Hydrogenophilus thermoluteolus: one gene and its partner. The protein of the gene in region 1 binds, or shares a complex with, the protein of each later gene. Links are inferred from orthologs where the notes say so. Each region holds a gene or a part of one and is shown on either strand. Other genes may lie near its edges.

Region 1 (3,237 bases):
TGACAACCGTCGGGACTAACCCGACCGATCGAACCCCATAACCTTTTTCAGGAGAACGCAAAATGGCACGCAAGCAAATCGCACGTACGACTCTGACATCCCTTCTGGTTTCTGGCCTTGTCGCCACCGCAATGACCAGCTGGGCACGTTCCCCGATGGACGAAATGCCTCATGGTCCCGGCATGATGGCGCCCAAAGAGATGGGGCCGCGCATGCCTGCCGACCCCGAAGCGTGGAAAGAGCGGATGGCGGAACGGCAAGCGGCAAAACTCGACCGCCTGGAGGTTCTCCTGCAACTCACCGAGGCGCAGAAACCGGCTTGGCAAGCGTTTCGCAAAGAATGGCAAGCGCTGCACGAAAAACGGTTCGAAGCGCATCGTGCGAAACAAGATGCGTTCCAGGAGACAGATAAGGTACTGGAGCGCTTGAAACTGCGCGAAACGATGCTCCAAGAGATGATCGAAGATGCGCGCAAAGAGCGCCAGATCGTCGAATCGTTCTACGATCAGCTCACAGATGCGCAAAAACGCATTTTCGACCAGGAGTTCATGCCGAAACGGGGCGAACACCGCAAACCGAAGCACCGGTAAGCTTTTTCACCCTTCCTAGGGACTTCTCCCCCCCGTTCGACCCGCTTGCCCACTGGGTAAGCGGGTTTTTTTCGACCACGCGCATGGATCACCGTGCGCACCATTGCGCCCCACACCCATTTTATGCAAAAAAAACGCCGCCACTTGAATGTGGCGGCGCACAATCCACACCAAAGGAGGAGGTGGAGGAGACACCCATGCACACCGGAAAAACCGTTTCCGTTGCGCTCAGGCGTTACTATACTGAACCGCGGGCCAGAATGCAAGCTTTTTTTGTGCATTGCACAATAATAATTTTTATTGATCATTAGCTATCGCTTATTCCCGATCGCAGACGCGAGGGGTAGCACGTTGGTTACAATCGGCAACATGGATCAAAGAGGAGAAAAGCATGGAATGTACGGTTCGTTGGGTAACGGCAAAGACGTTTCTCGCAGAGACCGGCTCGGGACACACGGTCGTGATGGACGGGGCGCCAGAGGCTGGTGGGCGCAACTTGGCCCCGCGGCCCATGGAGCTGCTGCTTGCTGGTGCCGGGGGATGCACGGCATTCGACGTCGTCGCCATTCTGGAAAAAGGACGGCAACCGGTGACCGGCTGCACGGTCACGCTCTCCGCGGAGCGCGCAGAGAAGGACCCCAAAGTCTTTACCCGAATCCGATTCCACTACCTGGTGAAGGGGCGTAACCTCGACCCCAACAAAGTCAAGCGTGCCGTTGAACTCTCCGCGGAAAAATATTGCTCCGCGTCGATCATGCTCGGCAAGACCGCGCAGATCGAGCACACGTGGGAGATCATCGACGAAACGTGATCAGCAAAAAACCGGTTCTTGCGAGATGGGCAGCAACGCCTCCTGCTGCTGCTCAGCACGATCCCCCGCTTGCTTGCGCCACAACTGGGCATAGTCCGAACGCTGCGGCGGGGGCGGTACGGGCAGGAAACGGGCCAATTCGACCAGCGCTTGCTGGTAAACGGGGCGTTTGAACGCGATCACCCCACCCAACGGAACCCAGTAATAAGCCCAGCGCCACGCGTCGAACTCGGGGTGGTGCGTGGCGCGCAAGCTGACCTGGAAATCCCGTCCGACGAAGCGCAGGAGAAACCACAACTGTTTCTGCCCACGGTAGCTGTCTCGCCATTGGCGCTTGATCCAACGGCGGGGCACATCGTACTTGAGCCAATCGCGCGTATGGCCGAGAATCTCCACATGTTCGGGTCTGAGACCGATCTCTTCATGGAGCTCGCGGTACATCGCTTCCACAGGGGTCTCCCCCTGCTTGATCCCCCCTTGTGGAAACTGCCACGAATGCTCACGGATCCGTTTTCCCCAAAAAACCTGATTACGCGCATTGACCAAGACGATGCACACGTTTGGGCGATAACCCTCACGATCGAGCATCGCGAATACCTCAACTTTTCGTTACGTGTTATTGTTCCACAGCGCCTCTCTTTCAGGAATGGGTTGACACGCGAAACAAAAATCCGTACCATAGCGGCTCTTCGTACGGTGCAACGCCGGGCAAACCAGAGTGGGTCGTTAGCTCAGCTGGTAGAGCAGCGGACTTTTAATCCGTTGGTCGCAGGTTCGAATCCTGCACGACCCACCAGCAAAGTCACGTTCCATGATCACCATTCGCGGTGCTCGCACCCACAACCTCAAAAATATCTCCCTCACGATTCCCGACAACCAGATAACGGTGATCACCGGCGTATCCGGTTCCGGGAAATCATCCCTGGCGTTCGATACCCTCTTTGCCGAGGGGCAGCGGCGTTACCTCGATGCCCTTTCGCTTTCCGCCAGACAGTGGCTCGACCAACTGCCACGGCCCGACGTCGACTGGATCAGCGGATTACGCCCAGCGATCGCCCTGACGCAACAGACCCTCAACGCTTCCCCCCGTTCGACGGTCGGCACGATGAGCGAGGTGCTTGACGCGTTGCGTTTGCTGTTCGCGCGGCTGGGAACGCCGCACTGCCCCCACCATCCCGACGAACCCCTGGCCCGTCATTCGCTGGCCGAAATCCGGGATACCGTACTGAACCGCTGGGAAGGAGCGCGGATTGCGCTGCTGGTTCCGAAACGCGCGCTTCCCAACCACCTCACCACCTTTGAGGCATTGCGCGCTGCTGGTTACGCACGTCTCTGGCATGACCAGCAAACGGTCGAGCTCGAATCGTGCTTCGGCCCCATCCCCGAAAACGCGGCGGTGGTGATCGACCGTCTGAAAGTTCGCCCCGAGCAGAGCGCGCGGCTCACTGACAGCCTGGAACACGCTTTGACGCTCGGTTCCGGAACCGCGCTGGTTTGTGACCTCGACCAGAGCGCAACGCTACGCTTCGATACCCACCCCACCTGTCCGCGGTGCGGTTTCACTGCGGCCGAACTCGAGCCACACCATTTGTCGTTCAATCACCCCGCAGGTGCCTGCCCCACGTGTCATGGCCTAGGCATGATCGAGCGCGCCCAGCCACCCCAAACGGCACCAGCCGACCCCCCACCAGCGGACCACACCCACCTGTGCCCCGATTGTCTTGGTACCCGTCTCAACCCCGCCGCTCGCGCGGTCCGATTCGAGGGCGCAACCTTACCGGAACTCGAAGCGCTGCCTCTCGAAGCGTTGCATTCTGCCGTTCGCGAATGGTCAGC
Region 2 (3,280 bases), 420 kb from region 1 along the record:
GTCGTAATCGAGCGCAACCAACTCGCCCACCCGCAAGCCGCACCCATAGAGGAGCTCGAACAGCGCACGGTCACGTGCCCAGAGGGCTTCCGCGCGTATGCCGTCCGGTTGCTGTGGCGCACGCGGCGGACGGGCCGCGCTCAGTGCGTCGAGAAAGCGCACTGCTTCATCCACGGGCAACGCTTTCGGCAAGAGGCGATCGCTTTTCGGTGGCCGAACCCCAACGGTGGGATCGACCGCCAAATGGCCATGCGTACATGCCCAGCGGTAAAAAGCGCGCCACGCCGACAAGCGCCGCGCCAGCGACCGGGGCGCCAACCCCGCTTCGTGCGCCGTGCCGATCGCTTTGCGGACCGCAGCAGGGGTCACCTCGCCAAGCGCCCCGTTGCAGAGCGCCACGAGGTGCGCGATCTCCCGCGCGTACGCCGCATGCGTGTACGCTGAAACGCGGCGCACGACCGCAAGATAGTCCAACCACGCCGCGATAAGCGGCGGCACACCGTCCAACGCGCCCGGCGCTGCGCCCGTCCGCGGCGTTACCTGCCCGACGCGCCCATCGTCACAAATCGAACGTCGCGCCACCTGCCCCCCGTGCTGCGTCCTCTGTTCGCCCCGCTCCTTGGACCCGTGCCCACGCGGCGCGGATCCCCGCCCGGACCTGCTCCAAGAAAAGGACACCGTTGCGTTCGTCGAAATAGTCCGAGGCCGTGTGCGCAAACAGCAACCAATGCCCCTCTTCGATCACCAAAAGCGCCGCCGACCCGTAAGCATCACCCAACCACGCCGTCAAGGTCGCATCTGGTGGCAACGCCGCAGCGCGTAACGGGCGCAGCCCCAACCACCGCCGCAAGGAGCGTGGCAGCGTCTCACACCAACGCACACACGGAAACGCAAACTCACGCGTCGCCCACGCCAGCACGGTTTCGCGCACCGCCTGCGGGGTCAGCGCGCTGTGCAACGCCACCAGCAGCACGACCACCTGACGCGCCAACCGGTCGTTGGCACGCGCAATCGCTTCCCATTCGGCCAATTGTGCCGCCAAACGGTCGCGTTCGTGGCGCAAACGGGTGGCTTGACGGTGCACCAACGAGATCACATCCGCTGGCGTGCCGTCCGGCAAGCGCAGGGTTGCCAGCCACTCAACTTCCCGCAGGAAAAAAGTAGGATGGTCGGCAAGATAGCGCTTCACTGCGCGCGCAGAAAGCGCAACCCTAGCGGTTACTGCACGCCGCCGCCGCAAACGGGCGTTACGCACACGCCGTGGTCGCTGTCTGCCCATCGCCTGACGTCAACGCGGCTCTGGTGCCACGTCCCATGTGGGGCGTGGCACGAGTTGATCCGGATCGAACGTACCGTGAAAGACCGTCACGGCTGGCCCGGTCATCCACACCGGCTCAGTCTGAGGTGCATGCCCCCCTGCCCACGCAACGGTCAGCGTCCCGCCGCGTGTCTCCACCGTCACGGGACTTTGCAGCAAACCGCGGCGAATTCCAGCTACCACCGCAGCACATGCCCCTGTGCCACAAGCCAACGTTTCGCCGGCGCCGCGTTCGAAAACCCGCAAGCGAATCCGCTGCGGCGTCACCACCTCCATGAACCCGACATTGACCCGCGCCGGAAATGCGGGGTGACGCTCGATCGCTGGCCCCAGCGTCGCAACCGGCGCGGTGCGCACATCCCCGACCACGAGCACCACATGGGGGTTGCCCATCGAGACGACGCTCACCAGCAACCGCTCGTCACCGACCCGCAACGGGGTCACTGCGGGCGCGGCATCAGCTGAACGCAACGTCGCCCACGCCTCGGCAGACTCCGGGTCTGCCGCCTGCGGCACGAACGGAATTTCCGACGGCAAAAAACGCGGTGGCCCCATATCGACCGTCACCGAACCGTCGTCGTTGAGCCGCGGCGCGATCACACCGGAACGGGTCAGCACGCGGATCACCCGTTTTTGCGTCAGCCCCGTATCGAAGACGAAACGGGCAAAACAGCGCGCCCCGTTCCCGCACTGTTCGACTTCGCCCCCATCGGCGTTGAAAATCCGGTAGCGAAAATCGACCGTCTCGTCCGGGGGCGGCTCGACCAGCAGGATCTGATCGCACCCGATCCCAAACGCCCGGTCCGCGATCCGTCGCGCCAGATCAGGGGTGAGCGCGATCGCTTGACGCACCGCATCGAGCACGACGAAGTCGTTGCCCAGCCCGTGCATCTTCGTAAACTGCCATTGCGCCACGTCAATCTCCTACGCAGCAGACGGCAACGCCTCGGCGAGCAACTCGACCCAGTGCTTCACCGGCAACGCCGTACCGCTTTGCAGATGGACCAAACAGCCGATATTGGCCGTCGCGATCACCTGCCCTCGCGTTTCCGCCAGCGCTTCTAATTTGTTCGCTTTGAGCGCCGCACTGATTTCGCGTTGCAAGAGGCTGTAGGTGCCGGCCGAACCACAACAGAGGTGAGCGTCGCGCACGGGCGGCACCACCCAACCGGCCTGCGTCAGCAACCGTTCCACCACGCCGCGCACCTTGAGTCCGTGCTGAAGCGTACAGGGCGCATGAAATGCGACCACCCCGCGCGAACCGGGCGGCACCGAACCCAGACGCGCCAACAGATCCGCCTCGAAGCGCGCCACCACCTCGCTGGGGTCCCACACCCGCTCGACGACGAAACGCGCCTTTTCCGCGTACGCGGGGTCGTGCGCCAACAGCGCGGCATAGTCGCGGACGTGCGCTCCACAACCGCTAGCGGTGACCACTACCCCTTCGATTTCGCCTGAATGGAGCTTCGGCCACCACCAATCGATATGACGCCGTGCGCGCGCCAGTGCCTTTTCGTTTTCTCCCAAATGGTGCTCGACTGCGCCGCAACAACCGGCGTCGGGCGCAGGCGTCAGCGTAATCCCCAGCGCGTCGAAAAGCCGGGCGGTTGCCGCGTTGATCCCCGGTTTCAGCGCCGGTTGCACGCAGCCGGTCACGACCCACATACGCCGCGGATGGTCGCGGACCGGCCACGGCCCAGGGGCCTCCTTAGGCGGCACCTGTTGTGCGAGCGTTTTGGGCAGAAGCGGCCGCACCGCTTGACCAACGCGCAGCGCCGCGGTGAAAAGCGGCCGGTTGGTCAGTCCCCATGCCAACGCTTTGCGTACCCACGCTTCTCCCTTTGGCCGGGGCACCTGAGCATCGACCACCGCACGCCCGATGTCGAGCAACCGGTGATAGGTCACTCCAGACGGACAAGTGGTTTCGCACGATCGGCACGTCAAACAGCGATCCAAATGGTG

What was found.
Region 2: the proteins of HPTL_RS03145 (region 1) and dapF are in contact, whole or in part, in a solved structure (PDB 5YGU), measured with the Escherichia coli proteins. The link is inferred for Hydrogenophilus thermoluteolus from one-to-one orthologs.

What each region holds. Positions count from the first base shown.
Region 1 is NZ_AP018558.1:647,116-650,352, reverse strand. The notes cover bases 196-3,120. They hold HPTL_RS03145 (RNA pyrophosphohydrolase), read right to left. Parts: upstream 1,990-3,120; coding sequence 1,402-1,989; downstream 196-1,401. Other genes in these bases: HPTL_RS03135 (excinuclease ABC subunit UvrA), read left to right, coding at 2,213-3,120; HPTL_RS03150 (OsmC family protein), read left to right, coding at 982-1,401; HPTL_RS03155 (Spy/CpxP family protein refolding chaperone), read left to right, coding at 196-590. Outside these bases: more of HPTL_RS03155, read left to right, coding at 63-195; more of HPTL_RS03135, read left to right, coding at 3,121-3,237. UniProt on the Escherichia coli protein: Master regulator of 5'-end-dependent mRNA decay.
Region 2 is NZ_AP018558.1:226,824-230,103, reverse strand. The notes cover bases 250-3,217. They hold dapF (diaminopimelate epimerase), read right to left. Parts: upstream 2,210-3,217; coding sequence 1,289-2,209; downstream 250-1,288. Other genes in these bases: glcF (glycolate oxidase subunit GlcF), read right to left, coding at 2,243-3,217; HPTL_RS01045 (DUF484 family protein), read right to left, coding at 560-1,255; HPTL_RS01050 (tyrosine recombinase XerC), read right to left, coding at 250-582. Outside these bases: more of HPTL_RS01050, read right to left, coding at 1-249; more of glcF, read right to left, coding at 3,218-3,280. UniProt on the Escherichia coli protein: Involved in the succinylase branch of the L-lysine biosynthesis and in the biosynthesis of the pentapeptide incorporated in the peptidoglycan moiety. Catalyzes the stereoinversion of LL-2,6-diaminopimelate (L,L-DAP) to meso-diaminopimelate (meso-DAP).